Regions from separate parts of the Streptomyces sp. NPDC030296 genome, predicted to be linked through region 3. Evidence: riboswitches for the same ligand, from Rfam matches in the RefSeq annotation. Region 3 holds a riboswitch; each other region holds the start of a gene.
The links. A riboswitch is a leader RNA that binds a small molecule or an ion and turns the genes downstream of it on or off. The one in region 3 is predicted to bind cyclic di-AMP.
Positions count from the first base shown of each region.

Region 1 (5,291 bases), on a different contig from region 3:
TGTTCACCTGGGAGTTCGCCACCGACCCCTATCCCGCCTACGCCTGGCTCCGTGAGCACGCGCCCGTGCACCGTACGAAGCTGCCCAGCGGTGTGGAGGCCTGGCTGGTCACCCGGTACGCCGACGCCAAGCAGGCCCTCGCCGACCAGCGTCTGTCCAAGAACCCGGCGCATCACGACGAGCCCGCGCACGCCAAGGGCAAGACCGGTATCCCCGGTGAGCGCAAGGCCGAGCTGATGACGCATCTGCTGAACATCGACCCGCCGGACCACACCCGGCTGCGCCGCCTCGTCTCCAAGGCCTTCACACCGCGCCGGGTCGCCGAGTTCGCCCCCAGGGTCCAGGAGCTGACGGACGACCTCATCGACCGGTTCGCCGAGAAGGGCGAGGCCGACCTCATCCACGAGTTCGCCTTCCCGCTGCCCATCTACGCGATCTGCGACCTGCTCGGCGTCCCCCGCGAGGACCAGGACGACTTCCGGGACTGGGCGGGCATGATGATCCGGCACGGCGGCGGGCCGCGTGGCGGGGTCGCGAGGTCGGTGAAGAAGATGCGCGGCTATCTCGCGGACCTCATCCACCGCAAGCGCGAGGCGCTGCCCGCCGAACCCGGCCCCGGCGAGGACCTCATCTCCGGTCTCATCCGCGCCTCGGACCACGGTGAGCACCTCACCGAGAACGAGGCCGCCGCCATGGCCTTCATCCTTCTGTTCGCCGGTTTCGAGACCACCGTCAACCTCATCGGCAACGGCACCTACGCCCTCCTCACCCACCCCGAGCAGCGCGCCCGCCTCCAGACCTCCCTCGCCGCGGGCGAGACCGCCCTGCTGGAGACCGGTGTCGAGGAACTCCTCCGCTACGACGGGCCGGTGGAGCTGGCCACCTGGCGGTTCGCCACGCGGCCGCTCACCGTCGGCGGGCAGGACATCGCCCCCGGCGACCCGGTGCTGGTGGTCCTCGCGGCGGCCGACCGCGACCCCGCCCGTTTCGCCGACCCCGACACCCTCGACCTGTCCCGCCGCGACAACCAGCACCTCGGCTACGGCCACGGCATCCACTACTGCCTGGGCGCGCCCCTCGCCCGCCTGGAGGGGCAGACCGCGCTGGCGACGCTCCTCACCCGCCTGCCCGACCTGCGGCTCGCCGCCGACCCGGCGGACCTGCGCTGGCGCGGCGGGCTCATCATGCGCGGACTGCGCACCCTTCCCGTCGAGTTCACACCGCGTCAGGGCTGATGAACGGCCTGTGCCCTTATCAGGATCAGCGGCCGAAGGTGACGCACCCTCAAGTTCGTGATCTTCACGTGATCTCCGCTGCATTAACTTGTGACAACTGATCGTCTACGGCTACGTTCACACGTCAGTGCGAAGGGTCGTCACATCCCTCGCACAGATCTCTGCTGTCGCGTGAAAGGCAACCGCATGCTCTCCGGGAACGGTCGTCACCGTCGCCCCCGTCAGGCTCCGGCACTCCTCGTCGCGGCGGGAGTGACCGGCTCCGCCATCGCCATCCCGCTCCTCGGCGCCACCGGCGCGAGTGCGGCCAGTGGAACCACCTGGGACCAGGTGGCGGAGTGCGAGAGCGGCGGCTCCTGGAGCGCGGACACCGGGAACGGACGCTACGGCGGCCTCCAGATCTCCCAGGCCGACTGGGAGAACCACGGCGGCCTCGACTACGCGACCAGCCCCGACCAGGCCAGCCGTTCGCAGCAAATCGCGGTCGCCGAGAGGATCCTCGACGACCAGGGTGTGGGCGCCTGGTCGACCTGCGGACTCCTCCACAACCTCGACGGCGACTCCGCCTCGGCCGACGTGAACACCGGGGTGGCGGGCGATTCGTCCAGCTCTGGTGATTCGTCCGGTTCGTCCAACTCGTCGGGCATCTCCACCAAGTCCAGCGACTCGTCTGATTCCTCGGAGTCATCTGACTTGTCCGGTTCGTCGGATTCGTCCTCTCGTGCCTCCGGGGACTCCGCCAAGGCCGACGCGGACGCGGGCGACTCCTCCGAGTCCGCTGAGTCCTCGGGCTCCGGCCGCGTCGGCGGTTCGCAGGAATCCGGCAGCTCGGCCGAGGTCGACGCCAAGAATGGCGACTCGGACAACTCCACGCCGGGCGACACCCCTTCCACCAGCGGCGATGCCGACGCCGGCACCGGTCGCCACCGTGGCGCCAGCGCCGAGGAGGGCGTCCACACGGACGTGGCCGACTCCCGTGGCGACGCCTCCACCGGCCGTCATGCCTCCCGTGGCGGCGACGCGTCCCGCGAGGCTGTCGACGGCTCGTACACCGTCCGCCCCGGGGACAGTCTGACGGCCATCGCCGACTCCCTTGAGCTGACCGGCGGGTGGCGGGAGCTGTACGCCGAGAACGAGGGCACGGTCGGGACCGACCCGGACCTCATCCTTCCCGGTCAGACCCTGGAAGTCGGTGCCGAAACGGGCGAAAAGTAGCGGCAGTTCGGGTCACGGTTCGCCCCTTAATGCCCGTTTTGATCTCGGTGGGAGATGAATCACAGACCCCCTGATCGTCTTTGAAATTCGGCGAATCACGTGTTTACGGTCGTGACCGCTCGCCACAGCGGGCCCCTGCGGTCGTCACGCCGAATCCTGCCGACGGCCGCTCGGAACAGTCGTCGCGTCAAGCGCCGTAGGCAGGAGCGGGGGACCCAAGGTTTGTGCCGGGTCCGGCGGTTGAGGCCCTTGGGGTCACACCGCCGGCACCGGCTCGGGGTGAAGCCGCATCACGTGAGCCGAAAGGCGAGCGGGTGCGGCCGGGCAACTCAACCGGCCCGAACCCGACAGCTCACCTCGTAGGCGTCGGTGAGGGGATCACTCCATGCTGTTTTCCAGCAAGGGCAAGCACCGCCGTCCGTCCAAGACCGCCCGCGCCATCGCCGTCGCCGGTGTCACCGGCGCCGCCGCGATAGCCGCCCCGCTCATGGCGGCCGGCAGCGCCTCCGCCGCCACCGCGTCCGAGTGGGACGCCGTCGCCCAGTGCGAGTCCGGCGGCGACTGGACCATCAACACCGGCAACGGCTACTACGGCGGTCTGCAGTTCTCGGCCTCCACCTGGGCCGCTTACGGCGGTACGCAGTACGCCTCCACCGCCGACCAGGCCAGCAAGGCCCAGCAGATCGCCATCGCCGAGAAGGTCCTCGCGGGCCAGGGCAAGGGTGCCTGGCCGGTCTGCGGCAAGGGCCTGTCCGGCGCCTCGTACGACGGTGCCGCCGCCTCCTCCGGCAACTCCGGCTCGAGCCCCTCCTCGTCCTCTTCCTCCTCGCAGAAGAGCACCCAGGAGACCCGCGCCTCGCGTTCCTCCGAGCGCGCCACCGTCGAGACCCCGACCGGCAAGAAGGTCAAGAAGGGCGACGGCGAGTACAAGGTCGTCAAGGGCGACACCCTCAGCAGCATCGCCGCGAAGAAGAACGTCAAGGGTGGCTGGGAGAAGCTCTTCGAGCTGAACAAGGACATCATCGACGACGCCGACTTCATCTACCCCGGCCAGCAGCTCCACCTGAGCTGACGGCCGGTTCCGGACGGTCGCCGCGGCCGGGCCCCTGGGGTCCGCCGCGGCCTGGCCGGGACCGCGGTTCGGCCGGGCCGAAAAAAAGGCCGCTCCCCGGCTGAACCGGGGTCCGCTCACAGCCGTGTCCTCCTGAGTGAAGACCTCGTGAGGGCCGTCCCCCGTCCCCACGGGCTCCCCGCCCCGGTGCGCATTCCCCCGTACGCACCGGGGCGGGGTTTTTCTGTGTCCGGGGCCGTCGCGCTCCCCCTTCTGTTCACTTTCCTGCCCACCCCCCTTTGTTCCGAGCTGGAACAATGGGTACGGTCTGTCTGTCCACGGGACGGTCGGTCGGCTGCCGACGGCCCCGGGGCGGTTAGGCTCTAGTCGCACGGCCCCCGTGGCCCCGCACCAACGCGTCACATCCCAAGAAGGAGATGCTCGTGCCGTCCATCGACGTCGTCGTAGCCCGGGAAATCCTGGACTCCCGAGGCAACCCCACGGTCGAGGTCGAGGTCGGCCTCGACGACGGCAGCACCGGTCGTGCCGCCGTCCCGTCCGGCGCCTCCACGGGCGCCTTCGAGGCCATCGAGCTCCGTGACGGCGACCCGAACCGCTACCTCGGCAAGGGCGTCGAGAAGGCCGTCCTCGCCGTGATCGAGCAGATCGGCCCGGAGCTGGTCGGCTACGACGCCACCGAGCAGCGCCTGATCGACCAGGCCATGTTCGACCTGGACGCCACCGACAACAAGGGCTCCCTCGGCGCCAACGCCATCCTCGGCGTCTCCCTCGCCGTCGCCCACGCCGCCTCCGAGGCCAGCGACCTCCCGCTCTTCCGCTACCTGGGCGGCCCGAACGCGCACCTGCTGCCCGTTCCGATGATGAACATCCTGAACGGCGGCTCGCACGCCGACACCAACGTGGACATCCAGGAGTTCATGATCGCCCCGATCGGCGCGGAGTCCTTCTCCGAGGCGCTGCGCTGGGGCGCCGAGGTCTACCACACCCTCAAGAAGGTCCTGAAGCGCAAGGGCCTGAACACCGGCCTCGGCGACGAGGGCGGCTTCGCCCCGAACCTGGACTCCAACCGCGCCGCCCTCGACCTCATCCTCGAGGCCGTCAACGAGGCCGGCTACACCCCCGGCGAGCAGATCGCCCTGGCGCTCGACGTCGCCGCCTCCGAGTTCTACAAGGACGGCGTCTACGTCTTCGAGGGCAAGGAGCGCACCGCCGCCGAGATGACGGACTACTACGCGGAGCTCGTCGACGCGTACCCGCTCGTCTCCATCGAGGACCCGCTGTTCGAGGACGACTGGGACGGCTGGAAGACCATCACCGAGCGCCTCGGCGACAAGGTGCAGCTCGTCGGCGACGACCTGTTCGTCACCAACCCCGAGCGCCTCGCCCGCGGCATCGAGGAGGGCGCGGCCAACGCGCTGCTCGTCAAGGTCAACCAGATCGGCTCGCTCACCGAGACCCTGGACGCCGTCGAGCTGGCCCAGCGCAACGGCTTCAAGTGCATGATGTCCCACCGCTCCGGCGAGACCGAGGACGTCACCATCGCCGACCTCGCCGTCGCCGTGAACTGCGGCCAGATCAAGACCGGCGCCCCGGCCCGCTCGGACCGCGTCGCCAAGTACAACCAGCTGCTGCGCATCGAGGAGATCCTCGACGACGCCGCGGTGTACGCCGGCCGCAGCGCCTTCCCGCGCTTCAAGGGCTGACCTGCTCGCCACGGGCACAGCAAGGGCTGACCCCGTAGGGCGGCAGTAGGAAGCGTCGCACGTACG
Region 1 is NZ_JBVICQ010000011.1:161,333-166,623, forward strand. Features, by position in the region: gene ACZ4Z3_RS29845 (cytochrome P450 family protein) at 1-1,235, shown strand, start outside; gene ACZ4Z3_RS29850 (transglycosylase family protein) at 1,422-2,450, shown strand; cyclic di-AMP (ydaO/yuaA leader) riboswitch at 2,633-2,831, shown strand; gene ACZ4Z3_RS29855 (transglycosylase family protein) at 2,836-3,522, shown strand; gene eno (phosphopyruvate hydratase) at 3,945-5,225, shown strand.
Region 1: linked by a shared signal. The riboswitch ahead of ACZ4Z3_RS29855 (transglycosylase family protein) and the one ahead of ACZ4Z3_RS38465 (M23 family metallopeptidase) in region 3 are both predicted to bind cyclic di-AMP.

Region 2 (5,291 bases), on a different contig from region 3:
CCTCGCCCACCTCTTCGAGCACCTGATGTTCCAGGGCTCCAAGCAGGTCTCGGGCAACGGCCACTTCGAGCTGGTCCAGGGCGCCGGCGGCTCGCTCAACGGCACCACCAGCTGGGAGCGCACCAACTACTTCGAGACGATGCCCGCCCATCAGCTGGAGCTCGCGCTGTGGCTGGAGGCCGACCGCATGGGCAGCCTGCTGTTCGCGCTGGACCAGAAGAACCTGGACAACCAGCGGGACGTCGTCAAGAACGAGCGTCGGCAGCGCTACGACAACGTGCCGTACGGCACCGCGTTCGAGCGGATCTTCCGGCTCGCCTACCCGGAGGGCCACCCCTACCGGCACACCCCGATCGGCTCCATGGAGGACCTGGAGGCGGCCAGCCTGGAGGACGCCCGCCAGTTCTTCCGGACGTACTACGCCCCGAACAACGCCGTCCTCTCGGTCGTCGGCGACATCGACCCGGAGCAGACCCTCGCCTGGATCGAGAAGTACTTCGGCTCCATCCCGTCCTACGACGGCAAGCCGCAGCCGCGTGACGGCGGCCTGCCCGACGTCATCGGCGAGCAGCACCGCGAGGTCGTCGAGGAGAAGGTGCCCGCGCGTGCGCTGATGGCCGCCTACCGCCTCCCGGAGGACGGCACACGCGCGTGCGACGCGGCCGACCTGGCCCTCGCCATCCTCGGCGGCGGCGAGTCCTCCCGCCTCTACAACCGGCTCGTGCGCCGCGACCGCACGGCGGTGACGGCCGGGTTCGGTCTGCTGCGCCTGGCCGGCGCCCCGTCCCTGGCCTGGATGGACGTCAAGACCTCCGGCGACGTCGAGGTGCCCGTCATCGAGGCCGCCGTCGACGAGGAGCTCGCCCGGTTCGCCGCGGAGGGCCCCACGGCCGAGGAGATGGAGCGCGCCCACGCCCAGTTGGAGCGCGAGTGGCTGGACCGGCTCGGCACGGTCGCGGGCCGCGCCGACGAACTGTGCCGCTTCGCGGTCCTGTTCGGTGACCCCAAGCTCGCCCTCACCGCCGTCGACCGGGTACTCGACGTGACCGCCGAGGAGGTCCAGGAGGTCGCCAAGGCCCGCCTGCGGCCCGACAACCGCGCGGTGCTCGTCTACGAACCCGTCGACGACGCCGACGACGAGGCCGAGAGCGCGGCGACGGACGCCGACGCGACCACCGACGAGAACGAGGAGTCGGCGAAGTGACCGAGCTCGCGACCATGGACTTCCACCCGCAGCCCCAGGCCGGCGAGGCCAGGCCCTGGGCGTTCCCGGCGCCCGAGCGCGGCACCCTGGACAACGGCCTGACGGTGCTCCGCTGTCACCGCCCCGGCCAGCAGGTCGTCGCCGTCGAGGTTCTCCTCGACGCCCCCCTCGACGCCGAGCCCGCCGGACTCGACGGCGTCGCCACGATCATGACGAGGGCCTTCTCCGAGGGCACCGACAAGCACTCCGCCGAGGAGTTCGCCGCCGAGCTGGAGCGCTGCGGCGCCACCCTCGACTCGCACGCCGACCACCCCGGCGTCCGCCTCTCCCTCGAAGTGCCCGTGTCGCGGCTGGGCAAGGCGCTCGGTCTGCTCGCCGACGCCCTGCGGGCCCCCGCGTTCGCGGACAGTGAGATCGAGCGGCTCGTGGCCAACCGGCTCGACGAGATCCCGCACGAGACCGCGAACCCGGGCCGCCGGGCCGCGAAGGAGCTCTCCAAGCAGCTGTTCCCGGCGGACTCCCGCATGTCCCGCCCCCGCCAGGGCACCGAGGAGACCGTGGCGAGCATCGACTCCGCCGCCGTACGCGCCTTCTACGAGCGGCACGTCCGCCCGGCGACGGCCACCGCCGTGATCGTCGGCGACCTCACCGGCGTCGACCTCGACGCGGTGCTCGGCGACACCCTGGGCGCCTGGACGGGCTCCCCGGCCAAGCCCCGCACCATGCCGGCGGTGAGCGCCGACGACACCGGGCGCGTGGTCATCGTGGACCGTCCCGGCGCCGTCCAGACGCAGCTGCTCATCGGCCGCGTGGGCGTCGACCGGCACGACCGGGTGTGGCCGGCCCAGGTGCTCGGCACCTACTGCCTCGGCGGCACCCTCACCTCCCGCCTGGACCGCGTCCTGCGCGAGGAGAAGGGCTACACCTACGGCGTGCGCGCGTTCGGCCAGGTGCTGCGCTCCGCGCCCGACGGCTCCGGTGTCTCGATGCTCGCCATCAGCGGTTCCGTGGACACACCGAACACCGGTCCGGCGCTCGACGACCTGTGGACGGTGCTGCGCACCCTCGCCGCCGAGGGCCTGACCGACGCCGAGCGGGACGTCGCCGTGCAGAACCTCGTCGGGGTCGCCCCTCTCAAGTTCGAGACGGCAGCCGCCGTGGCGAGCACCCTGGCCGACCAGGTCGAGCAACACCTGCCGGACGACTACCAGTCGACGCTGTACCGACAGCTCGCCGCCACCGGCACCGTGGAGGCCACCGCGGCCGTCGTGAGCGCCTTCCCGGTGGACCGTCTGGTGACCGTCCTCGTCGGTGACGCCGCGCAGATCGAGGAGCCGGTCAGGGCCCTCGGGATCGGCGAAGTCACCGTCGTACCCGCCGAGTAGAAGCCGAGGGCAACCGGCTCGCGGGCGGGCAGGCCGACGAGGGGCCCCGGTGACGGAAGTGTCACCGGGGCCCCTGTTTGCCCGTATTGCTCGCATTGATGGGGGAGGTTGCACGTCTGACCTGTGGCGTATGCCTCAAAACCCGTGATGCGTTTGTTATTTCGGAGGCGGCCCGCTTAGCGTCGGTCCGGCTGTTCGCCAGCAGTTCGCCGCACCCGCGGCACCGGACAGTCATCGCCGAGTCCCCCACGGCGCGAGCCAGGGGAGCCGGGGACCCACCGCAGTCCCTGGGGTGAATCGGGTGCCCTTCGCGAGCTTCGCGAAACGAGGGGTGTCCGTAGGAGACCTTCCTGCTCCGAACCCGTCAGCTAACCCGGTAGGCGAGAGGGAAGGAAAGGATCAGCCACTCCATGGCGTTCACCCGCGCTCCCGGGAAGCACCGCCGTCCCGGCCGCGTGAAGCGCACGACCACGAGGACCGTGGGCGTCGCCGCTCTCACCACCACCGGTGTCGTCGGCACCGTCGCCGTCCCGGCGCTCGCAGCGGAGCCCGCCCCCGAGCAGACGGGGCTGAACCAGATCATCGTCCTCGGTGACACGGTCGCCGAGCAGGTCGACGCCCAGGCGGCCGCTCAGCAGCAGGCCGCCGAGGTGGCCGCCGTCAAGCAGAAGGCGCAGGAGGAGGCCCGCAAGGCCGCCGCCGAGAAGGCGAAGCAGGAGCGCGCCGCCGCCGAGGAGCGCGAGGAGATCAAGGCACGTGCCGCCCGCGCCGCCGAGCGCGAGCGCCTGAACGCGTACGTCTCTCCCATCACCGGCTCCTACATCTCCACCGGCTACAAGTCGGGCGGCGCCGTCTGGTCCTCCGGCAGCCACACCGGTGTCGACTTCCACGCCGCCTCCGGCACGCCCGTCCACGCCGTGGGCGCCGGCACCGTCGTCGAGGCCGGCTGGGGCGGCGCGTACGGCAACAACGTCGTGATCAAGATGAACGACGGCACGTTCACCCAGTACGGCCACCTGTCGTCCATCAGCGTCTCCGTCGGCCAGACGGTCACCCCCGGCCAGCAGATCGGCCTCTCCGGGGCGACCGGCAACGTCACCGGCCCGCACCTGCACTTCGAGGCCCGCACGACGGCCGAGTACGGCTCGGACATCGACCCTGTCGCGTACCTGCGCTCGCACGGCGTGAACGTCTGACGAAAGCCTCACCGCTTCAGGAGGCCCCGGCTCACCGAGCCGGGGCTTTCCTTGTTGCGGCGTACCCGCTGTCCAAAAAATATCCATGGATTCCGGCCCGCCATCGGAAATTCCGGCCCGCTGCAATAGAGTCAGCTGAACACACGTCAATCAATGACGTTTCACGGGGATTAAGGCGGAGGTCGGTCATGCGTATTCCGGCGCACTCGGTATGCACGGCGATCCGTGATGACATCGTCGCGGGTGTCTACGAGCGCGGCAGCCGCCTCACCGAGGAACTGCTCGCCCGCCGCTACGGCGTGAGCCGCGTCCCCGTGCGCGAGGCACTGCGCACGCTGGAGGCCGAGGGCTTCGTGGTGACCCGCAGGCACGCGGGCGCGTGCGTCGCCGAGCCGACCGAGCAGGAGGCATCCGACCTGCTGGAGATGCGCATGCTGCTCGAGCCCCTCGGCGCCGCCCGCGCCGCCCAGCGCCGCACGGAGGCGCACCTGAAGGTCCTGCGCGGCCTGGTCAGGCTGGGCCAGGAGCGGGCCAGGCGGGGCAACAGCGAGGATCTGCGCTCCCTGGGCGGCTGGTTCCACGAGACGCTCGCCCAGGCCTCCGGGAGCCCTGCCCTGACCTCGACGCTCGCCCAGCTACGGCACAAGATCGCCTGGATGTACGCGGTCGAGGCGCCGGCCAACCCCGTGGAGTCCTGGGCCGAGCACGGCGGCATCGTGGACGCCGTGGCCCGCGGTGACAGCGAGCGCGCGCGGACGATCACCGCTCTGCACACCGAGCGGGCCACCTCGGCGCACCGGCTGCGCTTTCCCGGCCGGCCCGCGACGCCGGAGCGTCCCGACCGACCGGACCGTGTGAGGACTTCGCAACACCCCGTAAACACGCCGAGTCTGCGGCATTAACACGAGGGCCGTATACAAAGAAGGTATGAATTCGAGGGGCGTAATTTCTGCTGCCCGCGGACGGATTTAACGACGTCGCGGACAGATTTATCCGACCCCTCTGCCCAGGGAAATGCGAAGGGCTCGCCCGATAAATCGGACGAGCCCTTCAGTGCTGCCGCGAGTGGCCTTCCGGCCGCTGCCGCGTGGGTCAGACCGTCTCGGGGAGCTCCTCGAGGCCCTCGGCGACGAGCTTCGCCAGACGGTCGAGCGCGGCGTCCGCGCCCTCGGCGTCGGAGGCGAGGACGACCTCCTCGCCGCCCTGGGCGCCCAGGCCCAGGACCGCCAGCATGGAACCGGCGTTGACGGGGTTGCCGTCGGCCTTGGCGATCGTCACGGGGATACCGGAGGCCGTGGCGGCCCGGACGAAGATGGAAGCGGGGCGGGCGTGGAGGCCCTCGGCCCAGCCGACGTTGACGCGGCGCTCAGCCATGTGATGCTGCCCTTCAGGTGTGTCTCGGGTACCTCGAAGAGGTCTAGACCGGGTTGTCTAGACCAGTTTCCCATATCGTGAAGCGTCACCGGAACGGGCCCACGGCCTGACCGCGCACCGGCTGTCGTGATT
Region 2 is NZ_JBVICQ010000006.1:132,264-137,554, forward strand. Features, by position in the region: gene ACZ4Z3_RS18785 (M16 family metallopeptidase) at 1-1,204, shown strand, start outside; gene ACZ4Z3_RS18790 (M16 family metallopeptidase) at 1,201-2,589, shown strand; cyclic di-AMP (ydaO/yuaA leader) riboswitch at 2,815-2,987, shown strand; gene ACZ4Z3_RS18795 (M23 family metallopeptidase) at 3,000-3,785, shown strand; gene ACZ4Z3_RS18800 (GntR family transcriptional regulator) at 3,974-4,687, shown strand; gene ACZ4Z3_RS18805 (HPr family phosphocarrier protein) at 4,878-5,159, opposite strand.
Region 2: linked by a shared signal. The riboswitch ahead of ACZ4Z3_RS18795 (M23 family metallopeptidase) and the one ahead of ACZ4Z3_RS38465 (M23 family metallopeptidase) in region 3 are both predicted to bind cyclic di-AMP.

Region 3 (5,291 bases):
GAGACGGCGGCGGACAACAGGACATAGGGCTGGGGCATGGAGACGCTCCCTGGTCTGGCTGGCTGAAGTGACGGGCTGACGGGCTGGAACGACGGGCTGACGGGCTGGAACGACGGGCTGACCGGCCGGGCGTGGTTCAACTTTTAAACAATAACTACACTGTACGTATGACGACCCGCTGGCTCACCCCCGAGGAACAGCGTGCCTGGCGCGCCTACCTCGCCGCGAGCACGCTCCTGGAGGACGCGCTCGACCGGCAGCTCCAGCAGGAGGCGGGCATGCCGCACCTCTACTACGCGGTGCTGGCCGTGCTCTCGGACGCGCCGGACCGGCGTATGCGGATGACCGATCTCGCCGAGCACGCGAAGATCACGCGCAGTCGGCTGACGTACGTCGTGACCCGGCTGGAGAAGGACGGGGTGGTCCGGCGCGAGAACTGCCAGTGGGACAAGCGCGGGAGCATCGCCGTCCTGACCGACGAGGGCCTCGCCCTGCTGGAGCGGCTGGCGCCCGGGCATGTGGAGTCGGTCCGCAAGGCGGTCTTCGACCACCTCACCCCCGAGCAGGTCGGCCAGTTCGAGGAGATCTGCTCGGCCATCGCGGCGGCGATCGAGGGGGAGGAGGCCCAGCAGAACGGCCCCGACGACCTGCCGTGGCGCCGCCGCTCCTGCCCCTCGGGCCAGTGACCCCGCCCGACCCTGTCGCCCGGTGACGAGGGATGAGGGGGCGGCCTTTATTCCCCCCATCCCTTCAATGTGACGCATCCCAAAACTGGTTGCCTACTGGTTGCTTGAAATTTGAAGCAGGGGATAGGGTCGCGGCGAGCGCTGTGATTCAAAACTGAAGCACAGCGGCAGTCACACCCAGGACCGGAGAACCCGCATGCCCGACTTCCCCGCTGCCACCCCGCGTGCCCGCGTCCGGGTACCGCTGCGCTTCCAGGACGGCTACGGCGTCGACGCCGAGATGGTCACCTTCCACGGCCTCGTCGACGGCCGTGAGCACCTGGCGATCGTGGTCGGCGACCCCGCCCCCGGCACGGCCCCGCTGGTCCGGATGCACTCCGAGTGCCTGACCGGCGACGTCTTCGGCTCGGCCCGCTGCGACTGCGGTCCCCAGCTGCGCGAGGCGGTGGAGCGGATCGCCGACCAGGGCGGGGTGCTCCTCTACCTCCGCCAGGAGGGCCGCGGCATCGGCCTCTACAACAAGCTCGACGCGTACGCCCTCCAGGACCAGGGCCTCGACACCTACGAGGCGAACACGGCGCTAGGGCTGCCGGAGGACGCCCGCGACTACACGGCTGCGGCCCAGATGCTGGGCGCCCTCGGCATCGACGAGCTGGACCTGCTCTCCAACAACCCCGACAAGGCGCGGCAACTGCGCGACCTCGGCGTCGGCGTCCGGCACCGCGTCCCCACCGGCGTCTTCACCACCGCCCACAACGTCCGCTACCTCCGGGCGAAGGTCCTCACCACCCAGCACACCCTGCCCCTGGCGGAACTGACGGCGGGTTGAACGCCCGGCCGGGACGCCGGCGGGGGGCCTCTGGGGTCTTTCGTTTGGATCATGCCGACTTCGGCAACGGTGCCTTGACTGCTCCGGTGAGCGGGGCGTGACGCGCGTGCCACGCCCCGCGGCCCAGGCGTGATCCAAACGACAGGCCCTGGGCTACGCCCGCGCCCTCGTGCGGTTCCTGCCCGTCCTCCTCGTCGTCAGCGGCCTCTGCTACGACCACTTCATGCCGCGTGACTCAGGGCCGTCCCCTTCTTCACCGCGGCGCAGACCGCGGTACAGCAGCGTGGGCGAGGAGGGCGCGCTCACCGAGATCTCGACCGAGGCGGACGCGCTCACCGAGATCTCGACCGTCGCCACCGTCGCCGTCCTGGCCGTGGCCGTCAACCGACTCGTCCGGCGCAGTGACGCCCGCCTCGCCACGGCCCGCGAGATCGCGGAGGCGGCGCAGCGGGCCGTCCTGCCGAGGCCCCAGGAGCGGATCGGGGAGGGCTGGAGATCGCGGCGCGGTACGAGGCCGTGCAGGGCGTGGCCTCGATCGGCGGCGATCTGTACGCGGTGCAGAACTCCCCCCACGGTCTACGGCTGATCGCGGGGGACGTACGCGGCAGGGGGCTCGGCGCGGTGGCGGCGGTGGCCGTGCTGATCGGCGCGTTCCGGGAGGCGGCCGAGCAGGAGTCGACCCTGGAGGCCGTGGCCCAGCGGCTGGAGCGGGCGCTCGCACGGGAGGTCACCAGGCGGGACCCCCGCGCGGCGGGACCCCACCGTGCCGTACGAGGGGTTTGTGACGGCCGTCCTCGCGGAGTTCCCGCCCGGCGCCGGACTGGGCCGTATCTCAACCGGCGTCATCCGGCTCCGCTGCTGCTCCACGCCGACGGCGCTCTGGGGACCCTCGACACCCCGTGGACCGCGCTGCCGCTCGGCCTCGACGAGCTGGGCACCTGGCCGGACCGCGCGGAGGAGGTCGTGTTCCCGGCCGGCGCGACGCTGCTGTTCTCCACGGACGGCCTGTCCGAGGCGCGGAACGCGGACGGCGTCTTCTCCGACCCGGCCGCCCGGCTCGCCGGCCGTACTTCCCCGCCCCGCGCGCCCTGTGACGACGCTCGCCGAAGAGGTCCGCGAGCACACCGGCGACGGAGCCGCGGACGACATGGCGCTGTTGGCCGCGCACCGCCCCTGAGGAATTTCACTGAGCGTGCCCACCCGAACCCCCTCCGCATTACAACTGACGCACCGTCAGCGCGACTGGAGCGTCCGAGGCGGGGTCAACTCGCCCGTTTTCCACCGCTGATGACCCGTAAGTCCAGCGCAGAAAGCCGAACGATCATTCAGAATCGCTTGGAATGCCGCCCCCGCGTCTATTAACGTTCGATAACGCAGCGCGGTCGTCCCAGCCGTCACAAGAGGCGGCTCCGTGCTCACGCGCCGAATCCCGTAGGGAACCGGGGAACCACCACCCTGGGGTGAATCGCGCGCAAACCGCCGTGGGAGCACGTTCGGTTTACGCGCGTAGGAGACCTTCCGCTCCGAACCCGTCAGCTAACCCGGTAGGCGAAGGAAGGAAAGGAGTACGCCCCACGTGGCGTCCAACCGGTCCGCGACCGAAGCCCCGTTCGTGCCGAGCCAACGCAGCGGCGAACCAGAGACCTTCGGCTTCGGCAGCTACGACAGCGAGAACGAGGGCCCCTTCCAGGAGTGGAACCCCACCGCGGAGTCCCTCCGCCCCGTCCGCGGTCGGCACCGTGTGGCCAAGACCAAGCAGCGTGGCGGGTTCGCCCGTAGCTCCACGGTTCTCGGCGTCGGCGTCATAGCCGCCGTCAGTGGCGCCGGCATGGCCAGCGCCCAGAGCGGCAAGGCCCCGGTGGCCATCTCCATGCCGGACATGCCGAACGTGGGCTCGGTCTTCGAGGACGATGACGCCGCCGACGAGCCCGAGGGCTCGACCGCCCCGCTCAGCCAGGCCGGCCTCATCGCCGCCGACACCCAGCAGGGCACCACCGACGCCGGTGAGGCGCTGCGCGCGCGCATCATGCAGCAGGCCGAGTCCCAGCAGGACGCGTTCGACCTGAAGGCCGCCGAGGCCGCCCAGACCGCCGCCGCGAAGAAGGCCGCGGACCAGGCCGCCGAGGAGAAGAAGGAAGCCGAGGCCAAGGAGGCCGCCGCCAAGAAGAAGGCGGAGGAAGAGGCCGCGAAGAAGAAGGAAGCCGAGCGCCTGGCCGCCCTGGCCAAGCAGTACACGCTGCCGACCTCCTCGTACACGATCACCTCCACCTTCGGCCAGGCCGGCCCCTACTGGTCCTCCGGCTACCACACCGGCCTCGACTTCGCCGCCCCCACGGGCACCCTCCTCAAGGCCGTCCACAGCGGCACGATCACGCAGGCGGGCTGGGACGGCTCGTACGGCTACAAGACCGTGCTCACGCTCGACGACGGCACCGAGATCTGGTACGCCCACCAGTCCTCCATCAGCGTCAGCGTCGGCCAGAAGGTCGGCACGGGCGACGTCATCGGCCGCGTCGGCGCCACGGGCAACGTCACCGGCGCCCACTGCCACCTGGAGGTCCACACGGCCGGCTCGGGCACCGGCATCGACCCGGCGGCGTGGCTGCGCAGCAAGGGCCTGACCGTCTGACCTCGGCCCCGCCCGAGACGAATGTGGCGCCGCGTGAGGCCAAGGCCTGACGCGGCGTCCGTCATGTCACCCGGAATGCGACCGTCGGACCGGGTGGTTGAAGCAACACATGACTTCTCTTCGCAAGCTGGGCACGTCCGACCTCGAGGTCTTTCCGCTCTCCCTCGGCGGCAACGTCTTCGGCTGGACGGCGGACGAAACAGAGTCCTTCGCCGTCCTGGACGCCTACGCCGAGGCCGGCGGCAACTTCATCGACACCGCCGACTCCTACTCCGCGTGGGTCGACGGCAACACGGGCGGTGAGTCCGAGACGATCATCGGCAGGTGGGTGAAGGCCCGCGGCAACCGGGCCGACGTGGTGATCGCGACGAAGGTCAGCCAGCACCCCGAGTACCAGGGCCTCTCCGCCGCCACCATCAAGGCCGCCGCGGACGCTTCGCTGGCCCGCCTGGGCACCGACCACATCGACCTCTACTACACGCACTTCGACAGGCCCGAGGTGCCCGTGGAGGAGATCATCACCGCCCTCGACGACCTCGTGAGGGCGGGCAAGGTCCGCGCGATCGCCGCGTCCAACATCACCCCCGAGCGCCTCCAGGCATCCCTGGACTTCTCGGCCCGCGAGGGCCTGGCCCGCTATGTGGCGCTCCAGCCCCACTACAACCTGGTCTCCCGCGACACCTACGAGGGCGCCCTCCAGTCGGTGGCCGCCGACGCGGGCCTCTCCGCAGTCCCCTACTTCGCCCTGGCCAAGGGCTTCCTCACCGGCAAGTACCGCCCCGGCACCACGGTCGACAGCCCCCGCGCCGCCGGCGCCGGCGCCTACCTGGACACCCCGAGGGGCCCCCGCGTCCTCGCCGCCCTCGACGAGATCGCCCGCTCCAGGAACGCCGAGATCGCCACGATCGCCCTGTCCTGGCTCGCGTCCCAGCCGACGGTAACCGCCCCCATCACCTCGGCCCGCACCACCACCCAACTCCCCCCACTCCTGGCAGCAGCCGACCTCACCCTCACTCCGGAGGAACTGAAGACCCTGACAGAGGCATCGGAGTAACCCGCACCGCGACGGCGCAAGCCCCAGGGACGGGCCCGCCGCACACGGACGACCCGACGCATGTCGCCGGGGCGCCGCAGGCCCCGCGGCGGG
Region 3 is NZ_JBVICQ010000021.1:54,466-59,756, forward strand. Features, by position in the region: gene ACZ4Z3_RS38440 (dihydrofolate reductase family protein) at 1-38, opposite strand, end outside; gene ACZ4Z3_RS38445 (MarR family winged helix-turn-helix transcriptional regulator) at 168-686, shown strand; gene ACZ4Z3_RS38450 (GTP cyclohydrolase II) at 883-1,515, shown strand; gene ACZ4Z3_RS38455 (hypothetical protein) at 1,685-2,101, shown strand; gene ACZ4Z3_RS38460 (SpoIIE family protein phosphatase) at 2,137-2,877, shown strand; cyclic di-AMP (ydaO/yuaA leader) riboswitch at 2,926-3,081, shown strand; gene ACZ4Z3_RS38465 (M23 family metallopeptidase) at 3,092-4,144, shown strand; gene ACZ4Z3_RS38470 (aldo/keto reductase) at 4,254-5,198, shown strand.